DNA from 4 places in the Buttiauxella noackiae genome. Region 1 is predicted to be linked to each of the others. Evidence: predicted binding sites of a transcription regulator. Region 1 holds the regulator's gene; each other region holds the start of a gene.

The links. Region 1 encodes PhoB, which activates phosphate uptake and scavenging genes when phosphate is short. Its sites were predicted from a motif close to CTGTCATAAAACTGNCNNAT; they were not measured.
Region 2: nudF (ADP-ribose diphosphatase) is a predicted target of PhoB. The motif match lies at 2,128-2,147, and genes of this name have one in related genera.
Region 3: IX31_RS03080 (esterase-like activity of phytase family protein) is a predicted target of PhoB. The motif match lies at 4,156-4,175, and genes of this name have one in related genera.
Region 4: IX31_RS01240 (phosphoethanolamine transferase) is a predicted target of PhoB. The motif match lies at 2,993-3,012, and genes of this name have one in related genera.

The regions. Positions count from the first base shown of each region.
Region 1 covers NZ_JPRU01000002.1:449,912-457,311, forward strand. Annotated here, with positions in the region: gene sbcC (exonuclease subunit SbcC) at 1-2,051, opposite strand, end outside; gene sbcD (exonuclease subunit SbcD) at 2,048-3,265, opposite strand; gene phoB (phosphate response regulator transcription factor PhoB) at 3,454-4,143, shown strand; gene phoR (phosphate regulon sensor histidine kinase PhoR) at 4,166-5,473, shown strand; gene brnQ (branched-chain amino acid transporter carrier protein BrnQ) at 5,892-7,214, shown strand; gene proY (proline-specific permease ProY) at 7,285-7,400, shown strand, end outside.
Region 2 covers NZ_JPRU01000004.1:236,179-243,578, forward strand. Annotated here, with positions in the region: gene yqiA (esterase YqiA) at 1-145, opposite strand, end outside; gene cpdA (3',5'-cyclic-AMP phosphodiesterase) at 145-972, opposite strand; gene IX31_RS18825 (DUF1249 family protein) at 998-1,420, opposite strand; gene nudF (ADP-ribose diphosphatase) at 1,423-2,055, opposite strand; gene tolC (outer membrane channel protein TolC) at 2,263-3,756, shown strand; gene IX31_RS18840 (DUF1190 family protein) at 3,916-4,590, shown strand; gene IX31_RS18845 (glutathionylspermidine synthase family protein) at 4,597-5,757, shown strand; gene ygiD (4,5-DOPA-extradiol-dioxygenase) at 5,822-6,610, opposite strand; gene zupT (zinc transporter ZupT) at 6,810-7,400, shown strand, end outside.
Region 3 covers NZ_JPRU01000001.1:695,555-702,954, reverse strand. Annotated here, with positions in the region: gene IX31_RS03105 (heavy metal translocating P-type ATPase) at 1-1,102, shown strand, start outside; gene cueR (Cu(I)-responsive transcriptional regulator) at 1,162-1,641, shown strand; gene IX31_RS03095 (heavy-metal-associated domain-containing protein) at 1,758-1,955, shown strand; gene bhsA (multiple stress resistance protein BhsA) at 2,087-2,347, shown strand; gene IX31_RS23705 (hypothetical protein) at 2,364-2,486, shown strand; gene IX31_RS03085 (methyl-accepting chemotaxis protein) at 2,507-4,045, opposite strand; gene IX31_RS03080 (esterase-like activity of phytase family protein) at 4,234-5,592, shown strand; gene IX31_RS03075 (LysR substrate-binding domain-containing protein) at 5,637-6,572, opposite strand; gene IX31_RS03070 (ester cyclase) at 6,676-7,101, shown strand; gene IX31_RS03065 (LacI family DNA-binding transcriptional regulator) at 7,202-7,400, opposite strand, start outside.
Region 4 covers NZ_JPRU01000001.1:287,594-294,993, forward strand. Annotated here, with positions in the region: gene IX31_RS01230 (ABC transporter ATP-binding protein) at 1-599, shown strand, start outside; gene IX31_RS01235 (WbuC family cupin fold metalloprotein) at 609-1,085, opposite strand; gene IX31_RS01240 (phosphoethanolamine transferase) at 1,158-2,777, opposite strand; gene arnB (UDP-4-amino-4-deoxy-L-arabinose aminotransferase) at 3,220-4,359, shown strand; gene arnC (undecaprenyl-phosphate 4-deoxy-4-formamido-L-arabinose transferase) at 4,361-5,344, shown strand; gene arnA (bifunctional UDP-4-amino-4-deoxy-L-arabinose formyltransferase/UDP-glucuronic acid oxidase ArnA) at 5,341-7,323, shown strand; gene arnD (4-deoxy-4-formamido-L-arabinose-phosphoundecaprenol deformylase) at 7,320-7,400, shown strand, end outside.

The DNA of each region.
Region 1 (7,400 bases):
AGCTGTTCGTGGCGCTGCTGCCAGTGCTGTGATTCCTGTTGGCGCTCCGCAAGCCAGCTATTTTCTTCGCCACTCGCCGGATGCTGTAAAGCGACATTTTCGAGCGCGGCGTTTAATGCTTCACGCTGGGATGTTATCTCTGCGGCGAGTTTGTCGTGCTGAACTCGCGCCTGCGCAAGTTGCTCTTCCACGGCGATGCGCTGGGTGAGCTGATGCAATTGCTGCTCGCGTTGTTCTTCGCTTGCCAGCCAGTTCTGGAGATCGTCTTCTGGCGCCAGTGCAAGTTGCAAGCTGGCGCACAATTGTTGCCAGCGCGCACGAAGCGCGGTTTCTTCTTCATCCAGCGCCGTGGCTGCGGCAATCAGGTGTTCACGTTGCTTGCGTTGGGTATCAAGCTGGCCCTTCATCGCAAAGCCCGCTTCCGCAAGGCTTGCCACTTCAAGTTTCAGCGTTGCAAGCCGCTGCTGATTTTCACCCGGTTTTATCGCCTGATAATCCGCCACCGCCGGATGCTGCGTGGAGCCACACAGCGGGCAGGGTTCATCGGGCTGCAAATGGGCGCGTTCCGCTTCGAGGCTGACAATTCGTCTTTCCAGCTCGCACACTTTTTCCAGATCGCTTTCGTGCTGGCGGCGTTCTTTATATTGCTGGCGCTTGAGTGCCAGTTCCGCATCACCCTGAGCGATCAGTTTTTCAAGCACGGCGATATCTTGCTGCTGCTGCGTTTTGCGCTTGAGAAGTGAGGAAAGCTGCGGCTTTAGCGTGGCGAGCTGTTGGCGCAGAGGGCGAGCGGCTATCGTCGCTTGTAAATGAGCGCTCACTTCATCTGCATTAAGAGACAACTCAACAACCGGCAGCAGTCCGAGTTTTTTCTGGTTAGCTTCGATATCGCGCTGCAAAGTCTGGAGCTGAGAGGTGTCGCGCTGTTGCTGGCTGAAAGCCATGCGCCAGCCCGCTAATTCCGCTCCCCACAGGCGATAACTGTCGTGCGTTTTGAGCCACTCCTGAAGCTGTGTGTTTTCCTGCGTCAGTTTTGCTGCCTGGCTTGCGGCGGCTAGCCGAGTCTGCTGGCGGCGCACTGTTGCCTGACGTAAGCGAGTATTCACTTCCTCTGTCTGGAGGCGGGTTTTTTGCAGCGTAGTCTGGAGCTCTTGCAGGCGTTGCCAGTCCGGGCGCAGTTTCTCCGCTGGCTGCGCGCGCGTTAGTTTTTCTAATAAAGGTGCCGCTTCTTCAATGGCTCGTGCGGCCGTATTGCGCGCCAGCTCGGATTGCGCATGGTTTTGCGTAAACTGTGCAAGTTGGCTTAGCCATTGTTGGTGCTGCTGGAGTTTGAGCTGTTCTGCCAGCCGTGTTTTTTCTTCTGTAGTGAGTGCCTGCAAACTCCCGGAAAGCTGCTGGCGCTGCTCTTCGCTTAACAGCGCGACACCTGCGGCCTGGGCTTGCAGGTTTTCAAGCTGGCTGCGCACATTCTTATGATTTTCGAACACCGCCGCAGAAACGGTGCCGTAGATTTCGGTGCCGGTGAGTTCTTCCAGCAGTGAGGCGCGGTCATTAGCATCGGCGTTTAAAAACGCGGCGAACTGGCCCTGGGAAAGCATCATCGAGCGGGTAAAACGGTCGTAATCCAGCCCGGTTAGCTTGGCGGTAAGATCGAGCTTATCTTTGACCTTATCGGCAACTATTTTGCCGCTGGCGACTTCGGCCAGCTCCACGCGCGGAGCTTGCAGATTGCCGTTTACCGCATTGCGCGCACGATTCTGGCTCCAGAATGCGCGATACGCCACGCCTTTGACTTCAAACTCCACTTCCGCCAGGCATTCGGCGGTATCCCGCGTCATCAGGTCATTTTGCGACTGGGAGACGGTATTGAGGCGCGGAGTTTTGTGATAAAGCGCGAGGCAGATCGCATCGAGCAGCGTGGTTTTCCCGGCACCGGTTGGCCCGGTAATCGCAAACAAGCCGTTGCTGGCAAAAGGCTCGCTGGTGAAATCAATTTTCCATTCCCCTTTCAGGGAGTTGAGGTTTTTTAACCGCAGGCTGAGAATTTTCATGCCTGTTCCTCCGCGTCATGCAGGCTTGCCACTGTCTGGGCAAACAGAGTGCGCAAACGTTGCGCGCGTTCTTCCGTGGTCTCTTCCTGAATCAGGCGGCGCTCAAAAACTTCTTCCACCGTCAGTTCACTCAGGGTTTCTTTGTGCTGCTGGGCGATAACGCGTTCACGCTGTTCTCGGCTGCGGCGCAGCAACACCACTTCAACGGGCAATGTTTCAGTGAGTTGCTGAATATGGCGCTGCATATCATGCAGATATTCATCGGTGGCGATTTCAATATCCAGCCACACTTTGGGCTCTGTGGGGGCATCGCGCCACTGCGTCAGCTGTTGTTCTATTTCGCTAAGAGAGCCTTTGATCACCGCCAGCGGCTGGCTGACGGGTACATTCAGCGCGTTGACTTCATGCAGTTTGCCTTCGGCAAATTCCACCAGATAAACGCTTTTGCTTTTGCCGGTTTCATCAAAACTTAATGGAATTGGCGAGCCGCTATAACGGATATGTTCAGTGCCGCCAATTAATTGCGCACGGTGAATATGGCCCAGCGCGATGTAATCCGCCTGCGGGAAGTGCTGCGCCGGGAAGGCATCGAGCGTGCCGATATAAATGTCGCGCACCGCATCGCTTTTGGTCACGCCGACCGTCGTTAAATGTCCGGTGGCAATAATCGGCAGCTTTGCATCAGCGCGTAAATCGCAGGCCGCGCTATAACACTGTTGATAATGCTCGCTGATGGCTTCCATTAATGAACGCTGTTTTTCATGGCCGGATAAACCCGCCTGGCTGCTTTGAATATCGCGTGGGCGCAAAAATGGAATAGGGCAGAGAATCGCACCGGGTTGACCACTTTTGGATTTTAGAACAATAGCTTGCTGGCTGGTATCATGGCGAGCACTGGCAATAACATATGTATTCAGGCACGCCATCAGTTCGCGGGATTCGTTAAGCGTCGCGACGGAGTCATGGTTTCCGGCCAGCACCACGAGTGAGCAGCCCGTTGCCTGGAGTTGCACCACAAAGCGGTTATATAGTTCACGCGCATAGCTCGGTGGCGAGCCGGTATCAAAAATATCGCCCGCGACAATTATGGCATCCACATCATGCTCGACTGCGGCTTTCAGCAACCATTCAAGAAACGCCTGGTGCTCAGGACCGCGGCTTTTGGTATAAAAATTTTGACCCAGATGCCAGTCTGATGTGTGAATAATGCGCATTACTTGTCCCGTGGTTCAAAAGCGTAGCCGCGATTATAAAGCGGATACGGAATAACGGCATAACTGAGTGTCATAATTCAAAGTGATGGGTCATCTGGCGGTCATGTTTTTCATAAATCTGTCATAAATCTGACGCATAATGGCGCCGCATTGAAACAACAATAATTATTCCTTGAGCAGGGCGAATCATGGCGAAGCGTATTTTAGTCGTAGAAGATGAAGCTCCAATCCGTGAAATGGTGAGCTTTGTGCTCGAGCAAAACGGTTTTCAACCTGTAGAAGCGGAAGATTATGACAGTGCAGTGAATCTGCTTATTGAACCCTTTCCTGACCTGATATTGCTGGATTGGATGTTGCCGGGTGGTTCGGGGATTCAGTTTATCAAGCACCTGAAACGTGAAGCATTAACCCGTGAAATACCGGTGATGATGCTGACGGCGCGTGGGGAAGAAGAAGATCGCGTGCGCGGCCTGGAAGTTGGGGCCGATGATTATATTACTAAGCCGTTTTCCCCGAAGGAGCTGGTGGCGCGAATTAAAGCTGTGATGCGGCGTATCTCGCCAATGGCGGTGGAAGAGGTAATTGAGATGCAAGGGCTGAGTCTGGACCCATCATCGCACCGGGTAATGACTGGCGAAAACCCACTGGATATGGGGCCAACCGAGTTTAAGTTATTACACTTCTTTATGACGCACCCGGAGCGTGTGTATAGCCGTGAGCAATTGCTTAACCATGTGTGGGGCACCAATGTTTATGTCGAAGACCGAACGGTGGACGTACATATTAGGCGGTTACGCAAAGCACTCGAACACAGTGGACATGACAGAATGGTACAAACAGTACGCGGTACGGGTTATCGGTTCTCAACCCGCTTTTAATTCCTTATCAGGAGAGTGACGCGTGCTGGAACGGTTGTCATGGAAAAGGCTGGTACTGGAGCTGGTGCTCTGTTGTATACCGGCCGTCATTTTAGGCCTTATTTTTGGTCATTTACCCTGGTTTTTATTACTGGCGGTCACTGGGCTGCTGGTTTGGCATTTCTGGAATTTGTTGCGTCTATCGTGGTGGTTATGGGTTGATCGCAGCATGACGCCTCCTCCGGGGCGGGGGAGTTGGGATCCATTGCTCTACGGCCTTCACCAGATGCAGTTGCGTAATAAAAAACGCCGCAAAGAGTTAGGTAACCTGATTAAGCGCTTTCGTAGCGGTGCGGAATCATTGCCTGATGCGGTTGTGCTGACCACCGAAGAAGGGACGATTTTTTGGTGTAATGGTCTTGCTCAACAGTTATTAGGGTTGCGCTGGCCGGACGATAACGGGCAGAACATCCTTAATTTGCTGCGATACCCGGAATTTACCCGCTATTTGTCACAAAAAGATTTTTCCCGCCCACTGACACTTGTGCTCAATAATGGCCGTCATCTGGAATTTCGCGTAATGCCATACAGCGACGAACAGTGGCTGTTGGTGGCGCGTGATGTGACTCAGATGCACCAGCTTGAAGGGGCGCGCCGTAACTTTTTTGCCAACGTCAGCCATGAACTGCGGACACCATTGACAGTGCTGCAAGGTTACCTGGAAATGATGCAGGATCAGGCGCTTGAAGGGCCATTGCGGGACAAAGCGCTAGGTACCATGCGTGAACAAACTTCACGAATGGAAGGCCTGGTTAAGCAACTTCTGACACTGTCAAAAATTGAAGCAGCCCCGGCGATGGTGCTCAATGAAAAGATTGATGTCCCACTGATGTTGCGTGTGGTGGAGCGCGAAGCGCAGACTCTCAGCCAACAAAGACAGACGTTAGAGTTTGATATCGACTCAACCTTGAAAGTGTTTGGTAATGAAGAACAATTGCGCAGTGCGATTTCGAACCTCGTTTACAACGCGGTAAACCATACGCCAGAGGGCACATATATTACGGTGAGCTGGAAACGGATTGCAGGTGGTGCGTGTTTTAGTGTTGAAGATACGGGGCCTGGCATTTCAGCTGAACATATTCCGCGCCTGACTGAGCGTTTTTACCGCGTAGATAAAGCGCGTTCACGGCAAACCGGTGGTAGCGGGCTGGGGCTTGCGATAGTGAAACATGCTTTGAGCCACCACGACGCACGCCTGCACATTGAAAGCCAGTTGGGTAAAGGAACAACATTTTCCTTTGTACTGCCTGAGCGTCTTATCGTGAGCGAAAAAGTGATTCAGACAGAGTAGTTTACTCAAATGGTGTCAAAATAACTTTCCGCAGGCCAGTTTTCTGGCCTGCGTTTTTTTTGCTCAAATGTAAATCAATAATACTCAGTTGGCTATAATTTGACCGCACAAACAACCATGATGTTTTCTTATGAATAAACTTATCCTCTAAATTACTGGCTAATTTAAGGATATCAATCTGGTTTTGGGATCCCTTCTTGCCTTCATTCGCTATAAGCGTTTTAATTGCGGCCCTGTAATTAGTAGACCGACTGGATTTGAGTGGTAATTCAAACAACTATTCTTCTCCACCGATCCCGGAAAGGATTTTCCGCTGTCGTAACTACTGATTGCCGCTTTTATGCCGAGTTTAAAAGTATAAAAATTTGAATATTTTCAAAACTTTCAACACCACACATCCACAGGCTGCAAATATTTTATGACCCATCATTTGAAATCTCGTGACATCCTCGCACTGGGCTTTATGACCTTTGCGCTGTTTGTTGGAGCAGGCAATATCATTTTCCCACCTATGGTGGGTTTACAGGCTGGCGAGCATGTCTGGATTGCCTCACTTGGCTTCCTGGTCACTGCGGTCGGCCTGCCAGTTCTGACCATTGTCGCCATCGCCCGCGTAGGGGGTGGTATTGATAGTTTGAGCTCGCCGATTGGCCGTCGTGCTGGTGTCATATTAGCCACTGTTTGTTACCTGGCCGTTGGTCCACTGTTTGCGACACCGCGTACAGCGACCGTCTCCTTCGAAGTCGGGATTGCGCCACTGGTTGGCAGCAGTGAACTTGCGCTGTTTATCTACAGCCTGGTTTATTTTGCCATTGTTATGGCCATCTCTTTGTATCCGGGCAAATTGCTCGATACCGTCGGCCATGTGCTGGCTCCGGTAAAAATTGTCGCGCTATTGGCGTTGTCAGTCGGTGCGATTCTGTGGCCTGCTGGGGGTATCAGCACCGCGACTGAAGCGTACCAACATGCAGCGTTTTCAAACGGCTTCGTCAATGGTTATCTGACCATGGACACGCTGGCATCTTTGGTCTTCGGGATTGTGATTGTTAACGCGGCGCGCTCGCGTGGCGTTACAGAATCTCGTCTGCTGACTCGCTATACCATCTGGGCTGGCCTGATTGCAGGTGTCGGCTTAACGCTGATTTACTTAGCACTGTTCCGCCTGGGTTCAGACAGCGCAACGCTGGTCGCTGACCAGAATGCGAACGGTGCGGCGATTCTTCATGCTTATGTTGCTCACACCTTCGGTGGTGCCGGTAGCTTCTTCCTTGCCGCACTGATTTTCCTTGCATGTATGGTAACGGCGATTGGCCTGACTTGTGCGTGTGCTGAATTCTTCAGCCAGTACTTACCACTGTCTTACCGTTCGCTGGTGTTTATCCTTGGATTGTTCTCGATGGTGGTATCAAACCTTGGTTTGAGCCATTTGATTCAGATTTCGATTCCCGTGCTAACGGCGATTTACCCACCGTGTATTGCGCTGGTGGTGCTGAGCTTCACCCGTCCGTGGTGGCATAATTCAACTCGCGTTATCGCTCCGGCGATGATCATCAGTACCTTCTTTGGCATTATTGATGGGCTTAAAGCATCGGCAATCAGTAGCATTCTACCGGAGTGGACTTCGCGCCTTCCGTTATCCGATCAAGGCCTGGCATGGCTGATTCCGACCATTATTATGGTGGTGATTGCCATCGTATGGGACCGCGCCGCAGGGCGACAGGTGGCATCCGCCGCCCACTAAAAATTAGAATTATGTTCAACCACGGGGCTTAGCTCCGTGGTTTTTTTATTGTTAAGCAGGTATGGAATCAATGGAAAACGCTAATAAACTCAAGCGCGGCTTGAGTACCCGGCACATACGCTTTATGGCGTTGGGCTCGGCAATTGGCACCGGGCTGTTTTATGGCTCGGCAGACGCAATCAAAAT
Region 2 (7,400 bases), on a different contig from region 1:
CTGCCGCATCGGCAGGATACGGTGGAAGTTCCGGTACAATCATATTGATATGCGGATGGTTCTGCGCAAGCCACGCTTTCAAACTGGTCGCCTTGGCTGAACGCGGCGAGCTATTGAAGCCGTGTAAGTAAAGTAGCGTTGACATCAATACCCTTCTGACGCGGTATCTGGGTTAAACACCGCACCTTTCAAGCGACAAACCTCAGTAGTCACCCCACCGTTTGGATGAAGTTCCAGCCAGCGCCAACCGGGCTCGATGGTATCGAGGGTGAAGTTAGAGCAGTGAGGTTTGAATTGCACGCAAGTAGAAGGTGTTGCCAGCATGCGCCGGCCATTCCAGTCGAGATCTAACTCCTGATGAATATGCCCACACACCAGAGTTTTCACTTTTGGGAATTTTTGCAGCACGTTATCAAGCTCGGCGGCATTGCGCAGGCTATGTTGATCCAGCCAACTACAGCCCGCAGGGACAGGGTGATGATGCAACAACAATAGAGTATGGCGTTCAGGTGCACCGGCGAGCTTGCGCTCGAGCCAGTCGAGCTGATAGTCGCTCAATTCACCATGTGGGACACCAAACACCTGGCTGTCCAGCAACAAAATCTGCCAGCTATCGCCTAAGAAAACTTGTTTCGCCGGGGAAATACCGGCTTCCAGCAACGAGCTAAACATCGCCGGTTGGAAATCGTGATTACCGGGAAGCCAAACGCAGGGCGCAGGAATCTCCGCTATGCCTTCAACAAAGTGTTGGTAGGCTTGCGCACTATGATCCTGGGCTAAATCCCCAGTTGCAACGATAAGGTCGTAATGACGCTGCTCAGCGAGGATGGCGTCAATAACAGCCTGATAACTCATCCAGGTATTGATACCAAGCAGCGTTTCGTTCTTTCCAGAGAACAGGTGGGTATCTGTAATTTGCAAGATCCTGATCTGGCCCCCACCGGCCACAGGAAGATTTAACAGGCTTTCCAAATGGTGTCCTTAGGTTTCACCCTCACTAACAAACCGGAACCGCCATCGCTCCATGCGCCAAACAATAACGCAGCCAATCGGCTAGAAACTGGTTAATTTGATGCTTTTCGTCGCGTTGATGCAACTTTTTATTAGGATAATCATAACGCGCTTTGAAGCGAAAGATCTGCTGACTTGAACACACTTCCGCGACCATCGCGTCATGATATAGCCTGACCGACATCGATGGTAGGCTCCAGTAGCTCACAGTTGGGGCCGTTTGTTCGATTTGCACAAGAGTTGTATAGCGTGTCGACTCAAGGATAGTGAGTCGATATTGGGCGCTACTGACCTGATAAGTGACTTTTTCACCTACCTCATCATTACGAGGAAGCAGGCGTCGTAGTTGTGCAAAATTGGTTTCGCACAGGCGCATCATTTCCGGGAAGTCAGGTGTGTAGCGCTTCATGTTTAGTTGTTCCACTCGGCTCTTAATTTCTCATGATGCAATTGCAGCCAAAGCAGTGCGATGACTGAAGCTGCGTTGTCGATTTTCCCTTCTTCTACTAACTGATAAGCCTGTTCCCGGCTCACGACATGAACACGAATATCTTCATTTTCATCTGCCAGACCATGTATGCCCGTAGCCAAAGTTGCGTCCACTTCCCCAACAAGGATAGATAAACGCTCACTAGTTCCGCCGGGGCTTGCCAGGTAGTTAATGACCGGTTTAGTCCGACCGACAACCACTCCAGCCTCTTCAACTGCTTCGCGGCGAGCAACGTCTTCGACGCTTTCACCTTCTTCAATCATTCCTGCAACCAGTTCGAGCAGCCACGGGCTCTCGCTTGTGTCATAGGCAGCAATCCGAATCTGCTCTATCAATACAACTTCGTCTCGCACAGGGTCATAGGGTAGCAGTACTGCGGCGTGCCCGCGTTCTAAAATTTCACGCCGAACTTCACCACTCATTTCGCCATTAAACAGGCGATGGCGGAAGCGATAAAGATCTAGCGAAAAAAAACCGCTATAAAGCGTTTCCCGTGCAATAATTTCAACATCGTTTTTACCTAACGTGACAAGTTGATCTTTTTGCTTAGTCATAGTGGTTTCCTGATATTTTTATGGTCATGAAATGTGCTAATACAAGTCTGTACGACTGCCGTTTCATTTCCTATGTGGTAGATTGATGAAAATTAAGGGCAGATGGCACATTACGCCAAGCTTCCCAGCTGGCAGACTCTGCTAGAATCGGCGATCATTTTCGGCTCTTGTCAGCGCTAACAAACAATTTCTGCTTCACAACAAGGAATGCAAATGAAGAAACTGCTCCCAATTCTTATCGGTCTGAGCCTAACGGGTTTCAGTGCCATGAGCCAGGCAGAAAACCTGATGCAGGTTTATCAGCAGGCACGTTTAAGCAACCCGGACTTGCGAAAATCCGCTGCTGACCGTGATGCCGCATTCGAAAAAATCAACGAAGCACGCAGCCCATTACTACCGCAGCTAGGCCTTGGTGCTGATTATGGATACAGCAATGGCTTCCGTGACTCGAATGGCATCGACTCCACTACGACCAGTGCCTCTTTGCAATTAACACAAACCATTTTTGATATGTCGAAATGGCGTGCGCTCACACTGCAAGAGAAATCTGCCGGTATACAAGATGTTACTTATCAGACCGACCAGCAAACACTGATCCTGAATACTGCTACTGCCTATTTCAACGTGTTGAGTGCCATTGACGCACTCTCCTACACAGAAGCACAGAAACAGGCTATTTATCGCCAGTTAGATCAAACTACTCAGCGCTTTAACGTTGGTTTGGTTGCAATCACAGACGTACAGAACGCCCGAGCACAATACGATAACGTATTAGCGAACGAAGTGACTGCACGGAATAATCTGGATAACGCGGTAGAAACGTTACGCCAGGTCACCGGTAACTACTATCCGTCTCTGGCTTCGCTGAATGTTGATGGCTTCAAAACCAACAAACCTGATGCAGTAAATAATCTGCTGAAAGAGGCTGAAAAGCGTAACCTGGCATTGTTACAGGCACGTCTGTCGCAGGACCTGGCGCGCGAGCAAATTCGTTACGCTGAAACGGGCCATATGCCAACTGTAGGTTTAACCGCTTCTACCGGTGTTTCTGACACTAATTACAGCGGCTCTAAAACCACCAGCCAGGCGTACGATGACCAGGGTGTAGGCCAGAATAAAATCGGTCTGAACTTCTCCCTGCCATTGTATAGCGGCGGTTCTGTAACCTCTCAGGTGAAACAAGCGCAATACAACTTTGTTGGCGCAAGTGAGCAACTGGAAAGCGCACATCGTAGCGTGGTGCAAACGGTGCGTTCTTCGTTTAACAACGTTAACGCCTCTATCAGTACCATCAACGCTTATAAACAAGCGGTTGTCTCTGCCCAAAGCTCTTTAGATGCAATGGAAGCAGGTTATTCCGTGGGTACACGTACCATCGTTGATGTGTTAGATGCGACGACAACGCTGTATAACGCAAAACAACAGCTCTCTAGTGCTCGTTATAACTACCTGATCAACCAGCTGAATATTAAATCAGCTCTGGGTACACTTAACGAACAAGATCTGGTTGCGTTGAACGGCACATTAGGCAAACCAGTACCAACGACTGCCGAAAGCGTCGCGCCAGAAACGCCAGACCAGAATGCCCGCGCAGATGGTTACTCAGCTGATACAGCCGCAACCACTAAGACGGAAACACCTGCACAAGCCACTCCAGTCTCAGCAACAAACAAAAAATCAGCTAACCCATTCGGTAACTGATTGGCTATTTCGGGGGCATGACAACATGCCCCCGTCACAACTTACGCATCCGAACGTAAGGCAAGGTAAAGATCTCCCTCCAAACAGTCGTCATCGCTTCAATTTCAACCATTCATCCCCTATTCTAAGCACCATGACCACTGGGCTCAGGACAGAATAATGAAACGGACAAAAATCATAAATCACGCATCGTTCCGCAAAAGCTGGAACGCACGCCATTTGACGCCGGTCGCACTGGCAGTTACCGCAGTATTTATGCTTGCCGGTTGCGAACAAAATGACGAAACAGTTTCCATGTATCAAAACGCGGATGAATGCTCGCAGGCCAACCCAGGCAAAAGTGCCGAATGTACGACTGCTTTTAACAATGCCTTGAAAGAAGCAGAACGTACCGCACCGAAATATGCTTCACGCGAAGAATGTATCGCTGAATTTGGTGAAGGCCAATGTCAGCAAGCTCCAGCACAGGCAAGCATGGCGGGTGAACAAGCTCAGGCTCAGCCACAACAAAGCGGCAGCTTCTGGATGCCGCTGATGGCAGGCTACATGATGGGCCGTCTGATGGGTGGCGGAGCAGGCTTTGCTCAGCAACCGCTGTTCACCTCGAAAAACCCAGCAAGCCCGGCTTATGGTAAATACGCCGATGCCACCGGTAAAAGCTACGGTGCAGCCACACCTGGTCGTACGGCTACAGTTCCGAAAACTGCTATGGCGCCAAAACCTGCAACTACCAGCACAGTAACTCGTGGCGGTTTCGGTGATTCAGTCGCCAAACAATCAACAATGCAGCGCAGCAACAGCGCAACGGGTTCTTCTCGCTCCATGGGTGGCTAAGAAATTATGGAAAGAATTGCGATTACTGAGCGCCCGGACTGGCGCGAAAAAGCCACAGAATATGGTTTTAACTTTCACACCATGTATGGCGAGCCGTACTGGTGTGAAGACGCATATTACAAGCTGACACTCCCTCAAGTTGAACGCCTGGAAGAAGTCACCGCTGAACTGCATCAGATGTGCCTGAAAGTTGTAGAAAAAGTTGTGGGCAGCGATGAGCTGCTGGCTAAGTTCCGCATTCCTAAGCACACCTGGGAATTTGTGCGTCAGTCCTGGCGCACGCAACAGCCATCTCTTTACTCACGCCTGGATATTGCGTGGGATGGCGCTGGTGAACCTAAGCTGCTGGAAAACAACGCCGACACGCCAACGTCTTTATACGAAGCGGCATTCTTCCAGTGGATCTGGCTGGAAGATCAGATCCAGGCCGGCAACCTGCCAGCCCAAAGCGATCAGTTCAACAGCCTGCAAGAAAAGATCATCGAGCGTTTTGCTGAATTAAAACAGCAGCACGGTTTCAATCTGGTGCATTTCGCATGCTGCCAGGACACAGTAGAAGATCGCGGTACTGTCCAGTATTTGCAAGATTGTGCAGCTGAAGCAGAAGTGGCGAGCGAATTCGTCTACATGGAAGAAATCGGCCTGGGCGAGAAAGGCCAGTTCACCGATTTGCAGGATCAGGTTATCAGTAACCTGTTCAAGCTCTATCCGTGGGAATTCATGCTGCGTGAAATGTTCTCCACCAAACTCGAAGACGCTGGCGTTCGCTGGCTGGAACCTGCCTGGAAGAGCATTATTTCCAACAAAGCATTGCTACCAATGCTGTGGGAAATGTTCCCGGATCATCCAAACTTACTGCCTGCTTATTTCGCCGAAGATAACTATCCGCCGATGAATAAGTACGTGGTGAAGCCAATCTTCTCTCGCGAAGGCGCGAATGTGAAGATCATCGAAAACGGCGAAGAAATTGCCCGTGTCGATGGCCCTTACGGTGAAGAAGGTATGATTGTGCAGGAGTTCTATCAGTTACCTAAATTTGGCGACAGTTATGTGTTGATCGGCAGTTGGCTTATCAACGATCAACCTGCAGGAATTGGTATTCGTGAGGATCGCGAGCTAATCACTCAGGATCTATCGCGCTTCTATCCGCATATATTTGTAGAATAAATACCGAAAGGCGCGAATTTCGCGCCTTTTTTATATCAGCATATGCAATTTGAATTATAACGTGTCAGCCGATTTGCACCGAAAGCATACTCAACGATCCCATCTCTATCCCGTCCGTTGGTAGAGTTATCGGCTCTTTACCATCCCACGCCCCCAATACATACAGTAATGGCAGGTAGTGATCCGGAGTTGGGTTAGATAACGATCCGCCTTCGTGCTGCAAGTAATTCACCAACGGGTGCTCGGCAACCGGCCCAGACCATGTGAGATTGTCTTTCACATATTGGTTAAACGACTCAGCCCATGGGTATGGCGTGTTTTCACCATGCCAGCGCGCAGTACGCAGGTTATGGACAACGTTGCCACTGGCAATCAGCATAATACCCTGGTCGCGTAACGTCGCCAGTTTACGGCCTATTTCAAAATGCCACTCGGCTGGTTTGGTACTATCGATACTGAGCTGCACCATTGGAATATCAGCATTCGGGTACATCTTTATAAGAACGCCCCAGGAGCCGTGATCAAACCCCCAGGCTTCTTTGTCTTGCATCACCGGAACGGGTGCCAGCAAATCGACCAACTGTTGTGCCAGCTCAGGGGAGCCCGGTGCGGGGTAATGAGTATCGTATAAGGCCTGTGGGAAGCCGCCGAAATCATGGATGGTTTTTGGCGTTTCCATTGCCGTAACACCCGTGCCTTTAGTGAACCAGTGCGCAGATACAACCACAATTGCTTTTGGACGCGGTAAGGTCTCTCCCAAATGGCGCCAGGCTTGGGTATATTGGTTATCTTCAAGCACGTTCATTGGGCTACCGTGTCCGAGGAACAGCGCAGGCATTCGTTGAGTTGTCATGGTAGTGTCCTTTAATCAGGTCATTCAGTTTATGAAAACTACAGTACGCGCTTTTACGCTATGAAGAACTCAGATAAGAATGATGAAGATCTTCAGGAAATTTGAATGTAAGCGATGTGTAAAGCTTCTCAACTGGCTCTCGATTTTTATCACATCGCCCATTAATATGAATGAGAATCATTATCAAAAGGAGTGATAAATGTCAGTACCCTTGATCCTGACCCTATTAGCAGGGGGAGCCACTTTCATTGGTGCTTTTCTTGGCGTCCTCGGCCAGAAACCATCAAACCGTGTGCTGGCATTTTCCCTCGGCTTTGCAGCGGGCATTATGCTGCTTATCTCTTTAATGGAGATGCTGCCAGCCGCACTTCATACCGAGGGAATGTCGCCGGTACTGGGTTATGGCATGTTTATGCTGGGTTTGCTGGGCTATTTCGCACTCGATCGCGCCCTGCCCCATGCGCATCCGCAAGACTTGATGGACAGCAAGCCGCAGCCGCGTAACTTACGCCGCACCGCATTGCTGCTAACGCTGGGTATTAGCCTACACAACTTCCCTGAAGGGGTGGCGACCTTTGTGACTGCCAGTAGTAACCTGGAATTAGGGATGGGGATTGCGCTCGCAGTAGCATTGCACAACATTCCTGAAGGTTTGGCCGTGGCAGGCCCGGTCTACGCGGCTACGGGTTCAAAACGCAAAGCTATCTTCTGGGCTGGGATTTCGGGACTTGCGGAAATTCTCGGTGGTGTATTGGCCTGGCTGATTTTAGGCCCGATGATTTCGCCAGTT
Region 3 (7,400 bases), on a different contig from region 1:
CCCGTGTGCTATGGGGCTCGCCACGCCGACATCAATTATGGTCGGTACGGGGCGAGCGGCTGAGGTCGGCGTTCTCTTTCGCAAAGGTGAAGCTTTACAGGCACTGCGCGATGTTAGCGTCATCGCACTCGACAAGACCGGCACGCTGACCAAAGGACGCCCTGAACTGACCGACCTCGTTCCCGCCGAAGGTTTCGAATATGACGACGTTCTCGCGTTGGTGGCGTCAGTTGAAACCCGCTCCGAGCACCCAATAGCAGAAGCGATTGTCTTAGCCGCGAAGCAGCGGGGTATCCCGCTTGCAGCCATTGAACACTTTGATGCAACACCGGGCTTCGGTGTATCGGCCAGGGTCGCAGGCCGGACCGTCGCCGTTGGCGCTGACCGGTTCATGACACAACTCGGCCTTGATGTGACGAGCTTCCTGGCGACCGCTCAGCGTCTGGGCGAGCAAGGAAAAAGTCCACTTTATGCGGCAATAGACGGTCACCTGGCGGCGGTAATTGCCGTCGCCGATCCGATCAGAGAGTCGACGCCTGAGGCTATCAAGGCGCTACACGCACTTGGACTCAAGGTGGCGATGATCACTGGCGACAATGCCGCGACGGCTGCGGCGATCGCTAAACAGCTCGGCATAGATGAAGTCGCAGCCGAGGTCTTACCCGACGGTAAAGTCGCAGCGTTGAAGACGTTCCGGATCAATGGCGCGCGGGTTGCCTTTGTGGGTGACGGAATCAACGATGCGCCAGCGCTGGCTGAAGCGGACGTTGGACTCGCCATCGGCACGGGAACGGATGTGGCGATCGAGGCGGCTGATGTCGTGCTGATGTCGGGCGACTTGCGTGGCGTGCCGAATGCCATTGCGCTTAGCAAGGCGACGATCCGCAACATCAAACAGAACCTGTTCTGGGCTTTTGCCTACAACGCAGTACTTATTCCTGTTGCAGCAGGGGCTCTCTACCCGGTGAATGGCACATTGCTTTCGCCAATTTTCGCCGCCGCTGCGATGGCGCTTTCCAGCGTCTTTGTGCTTGGCAACGCTCTACGACTCAAACGTTTCCAGGCACCGATGATGGTTGAAACCCACAACGACCGACGCTGAGTCGGTTAAACAGATAATCCCTCGCTTGCTTGAGGGGATTCCCCCAGAAGGAGTGAATGATGAATATCGGTCAAGCAGCCAAGTTTTCCGGTGTGTCAGCAAAGATGATTCGCTATTACGAACAGATTGGTTTGATCCCCAAAGCCCTTCGTTCTGATGCCGGTTATCGACATTACAGCCAGCCGGACGTGCATAGTCTTTGCTTCATTCGTCGCGCCCGCGACCTTGGTTTTTCGGTCGAACAGATCGGGGTATTGTTGGCTTTGTGGCACGACCGTGACCGTGCGAGCGCCGATGTCAAGATGATGGCGCTCTCCCATGTTGCCAGACTAAAGGCGAAAATTGACGAGCTGCAAGCGATGGCGCAAACGCTCGAGCATCTTGCCGATCACTGCCGCGGTAATGACCGTCCAAATTGCCCGATCCTTGCAGACCTGGCTGAGTCCATCGCCGCGGCGGAACAACCGCCACTCACTTCACGCAGGACGCCGCGGTTTGGTGTGGACACTCGCGCTTCATCACGTTCATCGTCACGCTGATTGAAGATTAAAAAAAGTCGCCACTTTACTGGAAAATTTTGTTGAAAAGCATTTGACCTTACCACGCTGTCAAGCTCGATAGTGAGTTTGAAACAGTAAACAAACAGGAGATCAAAATGCTTCATTTCTACATTCCAAAAATGACCTGCGGCGGCTGCGCTAAGTCCGTCACCCAAGCGCTGCTGAGTGTCGATCCGCATGCACCCATCGAGACTAACACGGCTTTAGGTGAAGTTTGGGTTGATAGCACCATGGAGGAGAGCGATTTCATCGCAGCACTTAGCAAGGTGGGCTTCCCGGTGCGAAATACCTGATATCCCGACGCATAGCGACAACCTACTTCAAGAGGTTAACCGCGTCACTCAGTACTGAGGAAACATTCTAAATAATGAGCTCCGTTGATTAAACGGAGCTCATATACGAATACAGAAAAGGAAAACAGATGATGAAAAACGTAACAATGACCCTCGCCGCTCTTACTCTGGCTACGCTTTCTTTCTCTTCTATAGCTGCAAACCTGGTTGACTCAGCGCCAGTGACTCAGGAGAAAGTCGGTGTCATTACCGCATGCACAAGCAGTAATAGCATTTCAAGTCTGCAACATGAAATGAATGTCAAAGCCACCAGAGTGGGTGCCAGTTCTTACCGTATCGTCGGGGCTTACGGCAACAACCGTTTGTGCGGTTCTGCGGAGATTTATAAATAAGCCTGGCGCTAATGAAATGGACGCTCCCATTTATCTGGCATCAAAGGAGGGTAATAGCCTTACGCCCGAGCAGCAGTGGGATAACGTCCGCCTGGTGACGACGCTTGCCGAAAAGTTTGGTCATCGGTTTGTCGGGTGACTGACGTCACCCGATCCCGCTTACGCCAACTTGAATACCGCTACCGTTTCATTTAACGCTTGCGACTGCTCTTTAAGCGACATTGCCGCCGCTGAAGCCTGCTCTACCAACGCGGCATTTTGCTGTGTCACCACATCCATTTGCACTACAGCCTGGTTAATCTGCTCGATACCGCGGCTTTGCTCACCTGTAGACACTGCAATCTCTTCCATCAGCCCGGTGACTTCTTTGATGGCGTTGGAAATGCGCTGCATACTTTCGCCCGCACGGTTCACCAGATTGCTGCCGATATTGACTTGCTCGCCAGAAAGCTCAATTAGCTCTTTGATCTCTTTCGCTGCCACCGATGAACGTTGGGCCAGGTTGCGTACCTCTGTTGCTACAACTGCAAATCCGCGGCCTTGCTCACCTGCGCGTGCGGCTTCAACCGCGGCATTCAGCGCCAGAATATTGGTCTGGAAAGCAATATCTTCGATAATGCTAATAATATTGTCGATTTTGCTGGAGCTGGACTCAATATTACGCATTGAATCAATTACTTCACTGACAATCTCATTGCCATCATTGGCAGCAGTTAGCATGCCATTTGCCAGTTTGTTGGCCTGGCGAGAGTTGTCGGAAGTCGATTTTACCGTCACGGTCAACTGCTCCATGCTGGCAGCCGTTTGACCCAGCGATGATGCCTGCTCTTCGGTTCTGGCAGAAAGGTCGGTGTTACCGGCGGCAATCTCTTCAGAGGCGTAAGCCACGGTCTGGCTCGACTCGCGCACCTGGCCGATAATACTTGCCAGTGATACACGCATTTGCTCAAGCTCGCGCATCATTGCACCAATCTCGTCATTGGCACTGGCAACAATCGGCGTATGCAACACACCGCTGGCGATTTCAGTGCAATGCTCTTTGGCTTTATCCAGTTCGTTGAGTACCCGTTTTTTTAGAAGCCAGAATACGGCACCGAGGATAACGGCGAAGATTAGTGCAAAAATCGCGATACTCAGGAGACTCTGTTTGAAACCAGATTGAGCATCTTTGTTGAGCTGCTGCGCATACTGCTGGCGGAATGCCAGTAATTTATCCAGTGCGACTTCAAATTGCTTATCCAGCTGCGGCAGGGTGGATGTCACCAGCGCACGAGCACGTGGAATGTCGTTGGCGCGGACAGCATCCAGTAAGGGTTGTAAGCCTTGCTCACGATAATTCACAAATGCGTTCTGATAGGAATCAGTCAAGACCTGTTCACCAGGCTGTTTGGGTGCCTCAAGATAAGCCTGAAATGCGGTGTTTGCCTTCTCTAGTACCGATTGTGCGCCGTTAAGTGCCTGTAGCCCCTGATCGTTTAATCCTTGCTCACGCTCTTCTAACGCTTCCATGGCACGAACGCGCATGGTGCGGCTGTGGTTGATTGGGTCGATTACCGATAACACCACACGGATTTCGCGATTTACATTATCCAGAGATTGGTTGCTTCGCGTTAATGACCAGATGTTGGATGCAGTGCTAACCAGAAAAATAATCAGTAACGTACTGAAAACTAGAATCGAAAAACGCCTGACGGACATGCGATACCCTTTTGTTTATAAAATAACCTGACTCGTTTCAGCCAGCACACCTGGGTATATCGGCAAGAATTGCAGGATATTTAGTTGCACAAAGTCATCACGTAAGAAAATAGTCATATTTGTGTCATATGACTGCTTTATATCTTGTTGACCAAAACGGGTGACCAAAACCAAAGGTAGCAAACACCATGAAATTAAAACCTTTTGCGCTGTTATTGACCTCTTTACTCCCTCTGGCAAGCCAGGCAGCAGAACCGCAGGTTGATCGTTACGTTGTCACATTCCCACAAGGTGACCATGTCGAATATAAAGGGGCATATGCCAGTCATTTCCCGGATGGTTTACCGGTTGGCGTGGGGTCGGGGCTGCAATTTATTCGTAAAGAGGGTGATGCCCTGGTATTTGCCACGGTAACCGATCGCGGCCCAAATGCTGACTCACCAAAAGCCGGTAAAAAAGATTCAAAGATTTTTGCTAACCCGAAGTTTACCCCATTGCTGATGACCATCCGCGTTGCTGATGGCAAAGCGCAGGCAACTGATGCGCACGCACTACATGATGAAAACGGCCCAATTAGCGGCCTACCGTTACCGGAAGGGTTAATCGGTGCCACCAATGAAATCGCCTTGAGTGACACCTTGCAGCAGTTATCGAGTGATAAACGTGGCCTGGATACTGAGGGGGTCACCCCGGATGGCAAAGGCGGTTACTGGTTGTGTGACGAATATGGCCCATTCATCATCAATATCGACGCTAACGGCAAAATCCTTAAAAAATATGGCCCGCAGGCAGAGCAAGGCGAGCAGGGCGTGGCGGGGGGCTTGCCGAACATTATCAAATGGCGCCAGGCCAACCGTGGTTTTGAAGGGATTACACGCATGCCAGACGGACGTATTATCGCCGCCGTGCAAAGCACATTGGATATCGACGGCAAAACCAAAAACAGCGCGCAGTTTACCCGCCTGGTGAGCTTTAACCCGGAAACCGGCAAAACCGAGATGTACGGCTACCCCATTGATGTAGATGTCTACAAGAAAGCCAAAGACGCTAAAATTGGCGATATCGTTGCACTGGATAACAACCGCCTGCTGCTGATTGAGCAGGGCGGTGACAAAAACAAAGCCATGCGTAATCTGATTTATGTCGTTGACCTCAGCCATGCCAGCGATCTGAGTTCATTCGATAAAGAAAAAGCACCCGAGTTTGACGACGCCGAACAACTGAAAGCACGTGGTATCAAACTGGCGGAGAAAAAAGAGATTGTTGATCTGCGTAAACTGGGCTGGCAGCAAGAGAAAGCGGAAGGCATGACGCTGATTGATAACCAGACCATCGCCGTGATTAACGACAACGATTTTGGTCTGCAGCCGGTACTGGAAAACCCGGATGCTGACGATAAGAAAGCAGATGACTATGAGGTGGATGGCAAAGGGCATCTGCTGCGCGACGGTATAGAAGTCGCGACTAAAATCGCTTTAAAACCGTTGGAAATACCGGAATCACAAAACGAGCTTTGGGTTATTAAATTGCCTGAGGCGTTGAAATAAGACGATTTGATATAATACCGGGCAGCCAGATGGTTGCCCTTATTTTATTTTTCAGTATTACTTTCCATTACGCTGCGAATTGAGTCTACGAGTGCAACTGCTGCGGGTGATAATTCGGAGTCGGCAAGTCGGGAAATACCAATTTGCTCCAGAATCAGCGGCTCGAATGACGGGAGCCTCACAAGATCGTTACGGTAAGTCAAATCAGTCACAATAGACTGCGGCAAGATCCCCAATAGGTCTGTCTTTTTTAATAACCACAAGATATTAAAAAACGAAACCGCTTCAATAGTGGCATGGGGAGGATCCATATTTTCATGATAAAAAATATTATCAAATTGCTTACGCAACGTGGTCTCAACCGGAGGCAAAATCCATGCCTCGCGCTTTAGTGTCTCAAGTGTTGCATTAGGATTTTGTTCCAGTGGGTGCCCGCGCCGCGCAACAATGATGGCATTTTCGCTAAATAGCGCTTCCTGTGCGATGACTGCACTGGAACGAATATCGGATAGACGGCCCACCAGGAAATCCAGCTCTCCAGAAATCAGTCGAGGTAGGAGCTCTCCACTAACGCCTTCAACAATTTTTATACGAATATCGGGCCGGGAAACACTTAGCCGGGCAATTGCCGCAGGGATCAGGTAACTCGATCCGGTCAAAATACTGCCAATCGCAACCCTGCCTGTTTGCCCGCGTCCCATGGCATCGATCGCCTGAGAGACTTGGTCAAGCTGCGCCAGCACCATTTTGCTTCTCTCGACAAAGTCCCGGCCCAGTTCCGTGGGCGTCACACCACGACGATTGCGCAAAAACAGCTTTGCCTCGACTGCATCTTCAAGATCCTGAAGCAGTTTACTGGCGGTTGGTTGTGAAACCTTTAGTGAACGTGCGGCGTGAAGAACACTTCCGTACTCAAAGAGCGCTATCGCCAGACGAAAATGTCTTACCGTCGCCCAACGTTCTAATCTGTCTGTTCTCATGTGCTATCCACTTTTTGAATATCACATGCAATATATCCGGTATTTACGAATATCACAAACCTTCATATACTCGTTTTTTATATTATCCAACCGGAGTTTTCCCATGAAAGAAAATAACCTTGAAACAGTAAAAAAATACTTCAAATATTGTGTCGATGGAAAAGATGCACAGCGCGTTGATGAGTATTTTGCCAAAGATGTCATTATTCATCGCCCTGATTGCGATGCACCAATACATGGTATTGAGAATTTCAAGCAAGCGTTAACCGAACACGTATTAGACCGCTATGAATCCATTGTCACGACATTCAGCAAAGAAGTGGTCACTGAAGATGTAGTGGTGGTTCATTTAAAACATGTTGCGCGAGGTTCTAACACCTGGCATGGTTTTGATGTTCATGGCAAAGATGTTACATGGACCGCGTTGACTTATTTCCGATTTAATTCCGAAGGAAAAGTCGTTGAAGAGATTGTCGAAAGAAATGAGTTATTTATGGCAAAGCAGGTTGGGATTATTGATTATAAATAAATCAGGCTTAAATAAACGATAACGTTATCCATATAGCACCCGAATTATTGCGGGAAATAGTGTACTTTCCCGCCCCATAAATTTAATTTCACGAAATTAACTATACCGATCCCCGCACCAGTAATTTCCAGTCCAGAATCTCATTCACCGTTTCAACTTCCGGGTTATTAATGCGCTCAAGCAGCAACTGCACGCTGCGAACGCCGAGCTGGTGCATCGGCTGCTCGATAGTCGTAAGCGGCGGAAAAGTCACGGAACCAAACGGCACGCCATCAAAGCCCATTACCGCGACATCTTCC
Region 4 (7,400 bases), on a different contig from region 1:
CACTGGCGCAAGAGCCAGTTTTGATGCTGTTGGATGAGCCTTTTTCGGCCCTCGATACCGGGCTGCGGGCTGCGACCCGCAAAGCTACGGCTGAATTACTGACCCATGCCGGCGTCGCCTCTATTCTGGTCACGCACGATCAACATGAAGCACTCTCTTTTGCCAGCCAGATTGCGGTAATTCGTGATGGGCGCTTTACGCAGGTGGGGTCACCCGTTGAGGTCTATTCGCAGCCCGTAGATGAGGCCACCGCTCTGTTTCTTGGCGATGCGTTGATTTTTAACGCGCAGATCAGTAATGGTTTTGCTCGTTGTGAGCTGGGGAATATTCCGGCGGATAACCCTAATTTTAGCGGCAAGAGGCGTATTATGCTGCGCCCGGAACAAGTCGTTATTTCGCCACTTAAGGCAGATTCGGAACCTCAGCCTGTTGTGACGATTGTTGATGTGGATTTTACCGGTTACCTGTCAACGCTGACGCTGGCATCACCCGGTTGGCCGATGCCTTTGCAGGTGAAAACCATCAGCCAACAAAACTGGCGAGTAGGGATGGGGGTGAAACTGGCCGTCAATGGCCATGCTTGTGTGCTGGCGGATTAAGGTTGGCAATTACCGTGTAAAACCGCCGTCACCCACCTGGGCTTGCGCGCACCATTTCATTAATTGAGCGGTGCCCGCTTCACCTTCGGCGGGGGCCCAGTTGGCCGCGTCTTGTTCGGCAATGGGTTGATAGCCACCGTGTTTCACTTCAAAAATCACACCGCCTTTATCCAGCGACAACACGGTATGCCAGGATCCTGCATCCATCTCCAGCGCCTTGCACTCTTCACCTAAAACAACGCGGTGAGTCACTGTACCGGAATCATCAAAATTCAAGACCAGAAAACGGCCACTGAGCGCTATCAACAGTTCAAACGTGTGTGGATGGCGGTGGGGGCGTACATAGGTTCCTGGCTCCATAGCTACAGCCAGTCGCTGCACCGGGTCGTTCAATTCGGGATGAAAATTACGGTGAGCGCGTAAACGAGGGGAGTTTGCAGCAAGCTCACTTTGCTGTTGCATATCACTGAAAGTAATCTGTTTCATATAAGCCTTTATAAAGTGATGCGGCAACCGTGACAGGTTGCCGCAAAGCGTTATGCCTCTGAGTGCAGTGAGTTAACTCCGGCATCCACGGAATATGTCGCTTTCCGGGTGGTACACGCTGGTGCTAATGTCCCAAAGGCCAAGTACTGACGAGAACAGATTGTCGTGAGAGTATTGGTTTTTAGCCGCGTTATTTTTCAGGCACGTCATATCAATATGTTTTTCGGCAATAAAACCTGGTGACATCCACACTTGCATTGGGATGTGCGTCTGCTGCTCCGGCGCCAGTTTGTACGGCGTGCCATGCAGGTACAGGCCATTTTCACCTAGCGACTCCCCATGATCGGAAACATACAGCAGCACGGTATTGTAACGGTCACTATATTGCTTCAACTTTTCAATCATTTGCGCCAGCACATAGTCCGTATGACGAATGGTATTGTCGTAGGTATTAACCAACTGCTCTTGAGTACAGTTCTCAATATCACTGCGCGCACATTCAGGCATGTAATGGCGATGTTCAGCCGGGTAACGCTGGAAATAAGTTGGGCCGTGGCTGCCAATCATATGGAAGGCGATCAGTTTGTCGCCGGCCATTTTAGCCACTTCGGCATCAAGATTTTCCAGCATCACATCGTCATAACACGTATTACCGTCACACAGTTTTGGGTTATCGGTTGGCTTAATCTCAATGGTAGGGATGCGTTTGCACGCGCCTTTACAGCCACCATCGTTCTCTTTCCAGAGCAGCGAAACCCCTGTTTTCTGTACGACATCAAGCAAGCCTTCACTGTTTGCGGCTTTGTTGCTGTCATAATCAGTGCGATTCATATTCGAGAACATGCACGGCACAGAAACCGCGGTGGCTGTACCGCAAGAGTGCACATTAGCAAATGAGATAACGCCGCCAGATTGACTGGTAAAAGCGTTCGTGTCGCGCGAATAACCGTTCATTGAGAAGTTCTGGCTGCGGGCAGTTTCACCAATAACCAGGAACATCAGCGTTGGCTTTTCTTTATTGGCAACGCGTATGGCATCGTCGCCCAACGTCTGGAAGGGTTCTTTGGTCGTAAAGTACGTATCCTTCAGATAACGAACGGTGCTGTAGACGTAGTTCGCCGGAATAATCTCTTTGTTAAGCGTTGAGTTGTTACGCCCGACAGAGGCGTAATCCTGGTAGTAAAGTGCCGCCACACCTGCAACAAGCGCCAGCGATGCCACCATAGATAGCAGACGGTATGCAATGCCTTTATACCATTTAGATGGGTATTCAATTTTAATCAAAAACAACAAGATAGCAGGCAGTACGCCGGTTAGCAGAATCCACAAAATAATGGAACCATTCAGATAGGAATGCGCTTCTTGCGGGTTTGTTTCAATGATGTTTTGGATCATTGATTGGTCAAACATCACTTTATATTTCAGCGTGGAATAACTGACCATTGAGCCTGTAATTAACAGCAGTGCAAAAAATGGCTTCAACAGAAAGCGAATAGAGAAGGGCATGAAGACAAAATTAAGAGCTGCTACCAACACGAAGGGTATGGAGATAACGAAACCGATTTTTACATGCTCAAGATGGGTCAAAATATTGTAAAAATGCAGTAATACGGGCCAGTTGAGTAAGAAGGCAAAGACCACCGCCAAGAGTAAAATCAGCGGGATGACCTTCATCCTGAAAAGTACGGGCATTAACATCTCCAACAGGTTCATTTTTTATACTATTGTTACACAGGCCAGTGGGATGGGGATGCCAACGGAGTTTCTACCGAAGGCCACCAGCGGTGCATGTGCGAGTATGATTATTGACGACCAACCTTAATTTAACCTTAATGTTTTGCGCAAGATAAAAATCAAACGGAAATTAAATGAATGCATATAAAGGAGAAAAGTGGGGAACCTTTTGGTTTTTTTATTTTTATGACAATTTGATGAACTTAATTATCCGATGTTTGTCACGAATTATTTATTTAAATTGTGCATGTCTTAATATTGGCCTAAGAAATCTCTGCTAAGTTGGTTTTAATTTAACAGTGGTTTAGATAGCAGCATTGCGAATCATTCATGTTGTGCTTTTATTTAATTAACCTGCTTCATGATTAATAAAGTTTCTACTTAATAACAGGGATATCCAATGAGTGAATTTCTGCCCTTCTCGCGTCCCGCTATGGGACAAGAAGAACTCGCTGCAGTGAGTGAAGTTTTGCAGTCCGGTTGGATAACAACAGGTCCCAAAAATCAGGCGCTCGAACAGGCATTTTGCGAGTTAACTGGCAATAAACACGCCATTGCAGTTAGCTCCGCCACTGCGGGTATGCATGTGGCATTAATGGCGTTGGGAATCCAGGCTGGTGATGAAGTGATCACCCCTTCTTTAACCTGGGTTTCAACACTGAACATGATTGTGTTGCTAGGCGCCGAACCGGTGATGATTGATGTTGACCGCGACACCCTGATGGTGACACCTGAAAGCATTGAGGCAGCCATTACGCCACGCACACGCGCCATTATTCCTGTGCACTACGCGGGGGTGCCAGCCGATATCGACGCTATCCGCGCGATAGGTGAACGCCACGGAATCCCTGTAATTGAAGATGCCGCACATGCCGCTGGAACCCACTATAAAGGCAAACATGTCGGCGACCGTGGGACGGCAATTTTCTCCTTCCATGCCATTAAAAACATGACTTGTGCTGAAGGTGGGTTAATCGTTACTGATGACGAGCCGTTTGCAAACCGGATGCGTAGTCTGAAGTTTCACGGGCTCGGTGTTGATGCTTTTGACCGCCAGACCTTAGGGCGTGCGCCACAAGCAGAAGTTATCACCCCAGGGTACAAATACAATCTCGCTGATATTAATGCCGCCATCGCTCTGGTGCAGTTAAACAAACTTGAACAACATAATGCGCGGCGTACTGAAATAGCTGAACGTTATTTGGCTGAGTTGGTCAATACGCCTTATTTACCCCTTATTCATCCTCAATGGGCACATAAACATGCCTGGCATCTTTTTATTTTACGTATTGATGAATCGCGTTGCGGCATTTCCCGTAATGAATTTATGGCGGCTTTAAAAGAGAAGGGCATTGGCACTGGGTTACATTTCCGGGCCGCTCATACCCAAAAATACTACCGCGAACGCTACCCAACACTCTCTTTGCCTGATACCGAATGGAACAGCGATCGTATTTGTTCCATTCCGTTATTTCCAACGATGTCAGATGACGACGTCTCACGCGTAATCAATGCATTACGCGAAGTTGCAGGAAAATAATATGACAACCCCTTTACCGATCCACAAAGTCTCAGTGGTCATCCCGGTTTATAACGAACAAGAAAGCTTACCCGAGCTTATCAGGCGCACGACGGCTGCCTGTGAAACCTTGGGTAAAGATTACGAAATTTTGCTGGTCGATGATGGCAGCAGCGATGAATCCGCATCCATGTTGACGGATGCTGCTGAGTTGCCGGGTAGCCATATTGTTGCGGTGTTACTCAACCGTAATTATGGCCAACACAACGCGATAATGGCTGGGTTTAGCCATGTCACCGGGGATTTGATTGTCACTCTCGACGCAGATTTGCAAAACCCGCCGGAAGAGATCCCGCGTCTGGTGGCAAAAGCTGATGAAGGCTACGACGTGGTGGGGACAGTACGTCAGAACCGCCAGGATACCTGGTTTCGTAAGCGTGCCTCGCGTCTGATTAATCGCCTGATTCAAAGCACTACCGGCAAAGCGATGGGGGATTATGGCTGCATGTTGCGCGCCTATCGCCGCCATATCATCGACGCGATGCTTAATTGCCATGAACGCAGCACTTTTATTCCCATTCTGGCAAACACCTTTGCCCGTAAAGCGACCGAGATTCCGGTGCATCACGCCGAGCGTGAGTTTGGTGATTCCAAATACAGCTTTATGCGTTTAATTAACCTGATGTACGACCTGGTGACCTGCCTGACCACCACGCCGCTGCGCATGCTGAGTGTATTTGGCAGCATTATTGCGGTACTCGGCTTCACCCTTTCAGTGCTTTTGGTTGTGTTACGTCTCGCCTTCGGCCCGCAATGGGCGGCGGAAGGGGTGTTCATGCTGTTTGCGGTGCTATTTATGTTCATCGGCGCGCAATTCGTTGGCATGGGACTGCTGGGTGAATACATCGGCCGTATCTATACCGATGTCCGCGCCCGCCCACGTTATTTTATTCAGCGCGTAGTTAGCCGCGACTCAGTTTCAACTTCAGAGGAAAATCATCAATGAAAGCTGTTGTATTTGCTTATCACGACATTGGGTGTGCAGGCATTAATGCACTGGTAGCTGCCGGTTATGACATTACAGCCATTTACACCCACCCTGATTCACCTTCTGAAAACCATTTTTTTGGGTCAGTGGCTCGCACTGCCGCAGAACATGGCATTCCGGTTTATGCGCCAGATGATGTGAATCACCCTTTGTGGGTTGATCGTATTCAATCCGCTCAACCTGATGTGATTTTCTCGTTTTACTATCGCAATTTGCTGTGCGATGAAATTCTCAACAGTGCGACGGTCGGAGCTTTTAACCTGCATGGCTCGCTGTTGCCACATTACCGTGGCCGCGCCCCGTTAAACTGGGTGCTGGTGAAAGGCGAAACTGAAACGGGCGTTACGTTACATCGTATGGTTAGCCGTGCAGATGCTGGTGCCATTGTGGCGCAACATCGTGTGGCTATTGCCCCAGCGGAAACGGCTTTAACTCTGCATCATAAATTAACTAAAGCGGCGTCTGACCTGCTGGAAGATATTCTCCCGGTTATCAAAACCGGCCATTTCCCTCAGGTTGAGCAAGACCACAGCAAAGCCAGTATTTTTGGCCGCCGAGCACCACAGGATGGCTGCATCAATTGGCATTCTCCGGCCCATGAAATTGATAACCTGATTCGTGCAGTGACCGATCCGTGGCCGGGCGCATTTAGCTATGTGGGCGGCGCTAAATTTGTTGTCTGGAAAGGGCGCGTGCTCGAAGGGCTTCAGTCTGCGAAAGCAGGAACGGTGTTATCCGTGAGCCCGCTTGTTATTGCCACCGGTGGCGGTGCGCTGGAAATTGTTACCGGGCAGACCGAAAACGGCGTCTACATGCAGGGTTCACAACTGGCGCAGACCCTTGGCCTGGTGCCAGGAGCATTACTCAGTAACCAACCGGTATCTGCCATAAAACGCCGTACTCGCGTGCTGATCCTTGGGGTGAATGGTTTTATTGGCAACCACCTGACCGAACGCCTGCTGCAAGATGATAACTTCGAAGTTTACGGCCTGGATATCGGTTCTGATGCTATCAGCCGCTTCATCGGCAATGAGCGTTTCCACTTTGTGGAAGGTGATATCAGTATTCACTCCGAATGGATTGAGTATCACATTAAAAAATGTGATGTGGTGTTGCCGCTGGTGGCGATTGCCACTCCGATTGAGTACACCCGTAACCCGCTGCGCGTATTCGAACTGGATTTTGAAGAAAACCTGAAAATCATACGCGACTGTGTGAAATACCAAAAACGCATCATCTTCCCATCTACGTCCGAAGTGTACGGTATGTGTACCGACAAAGTGTTCGATGAAGATAACTCGAACTTGATTGTTGGGCCTATCAATAAACAACGCTGGATTTACTCAGTTTCTAAGCAGCTTCTTGACCGTGTTATCTGGGCATATGGCGAAAAAGAGGGCTTACGTTTCACGCTGTTCCGTCCGTTTAACTGGATGGGGCCGCGGCTGGATAACCTCAACGCCGCACGTATCGGTAGCTCGCGCGCAATTACCCAATTGATTCTTAACCTGGTGGAAGGCTCGCCGATTAAGCTGATTGATGGTGGTAAACAAAAACGCTGCTTTACTGATATCAGCGATGGCATTGAAGCGTTGTTCCGCATTATCGAGAACAAAAATAGTAACTGTGATGGGCAAATCATCAATATAGGCAACCCGGATAACGAAGCGAGCATTAAAGAACTGGCGCAAATGTTACTGGAGAGCTTTGAAAAACACCCATTACGTAGCCACTTCCCTCCGTTTGCCGGTTTCCGTGAAGTGGAAAGTAGCACTTATTACGGCAAGGGTTACCAGGACGTGGAACACCGCAAGCCAAGTATTCGCAACGCGCATCGTCTGCTCAATTGGGAACCCACGGTTGAAATGGAACGAACCATTGATGAAACCCTGGATTTCTTCCTGAAAACAGTTGAACTGACGGAACCTCAGGCATGAGAAAAGTTGGCCTGCGCATTGATGTAGATACATGGCGGGGCACCCAGCAAGGGGTTCCGCATCTTCTTGAGATCTTA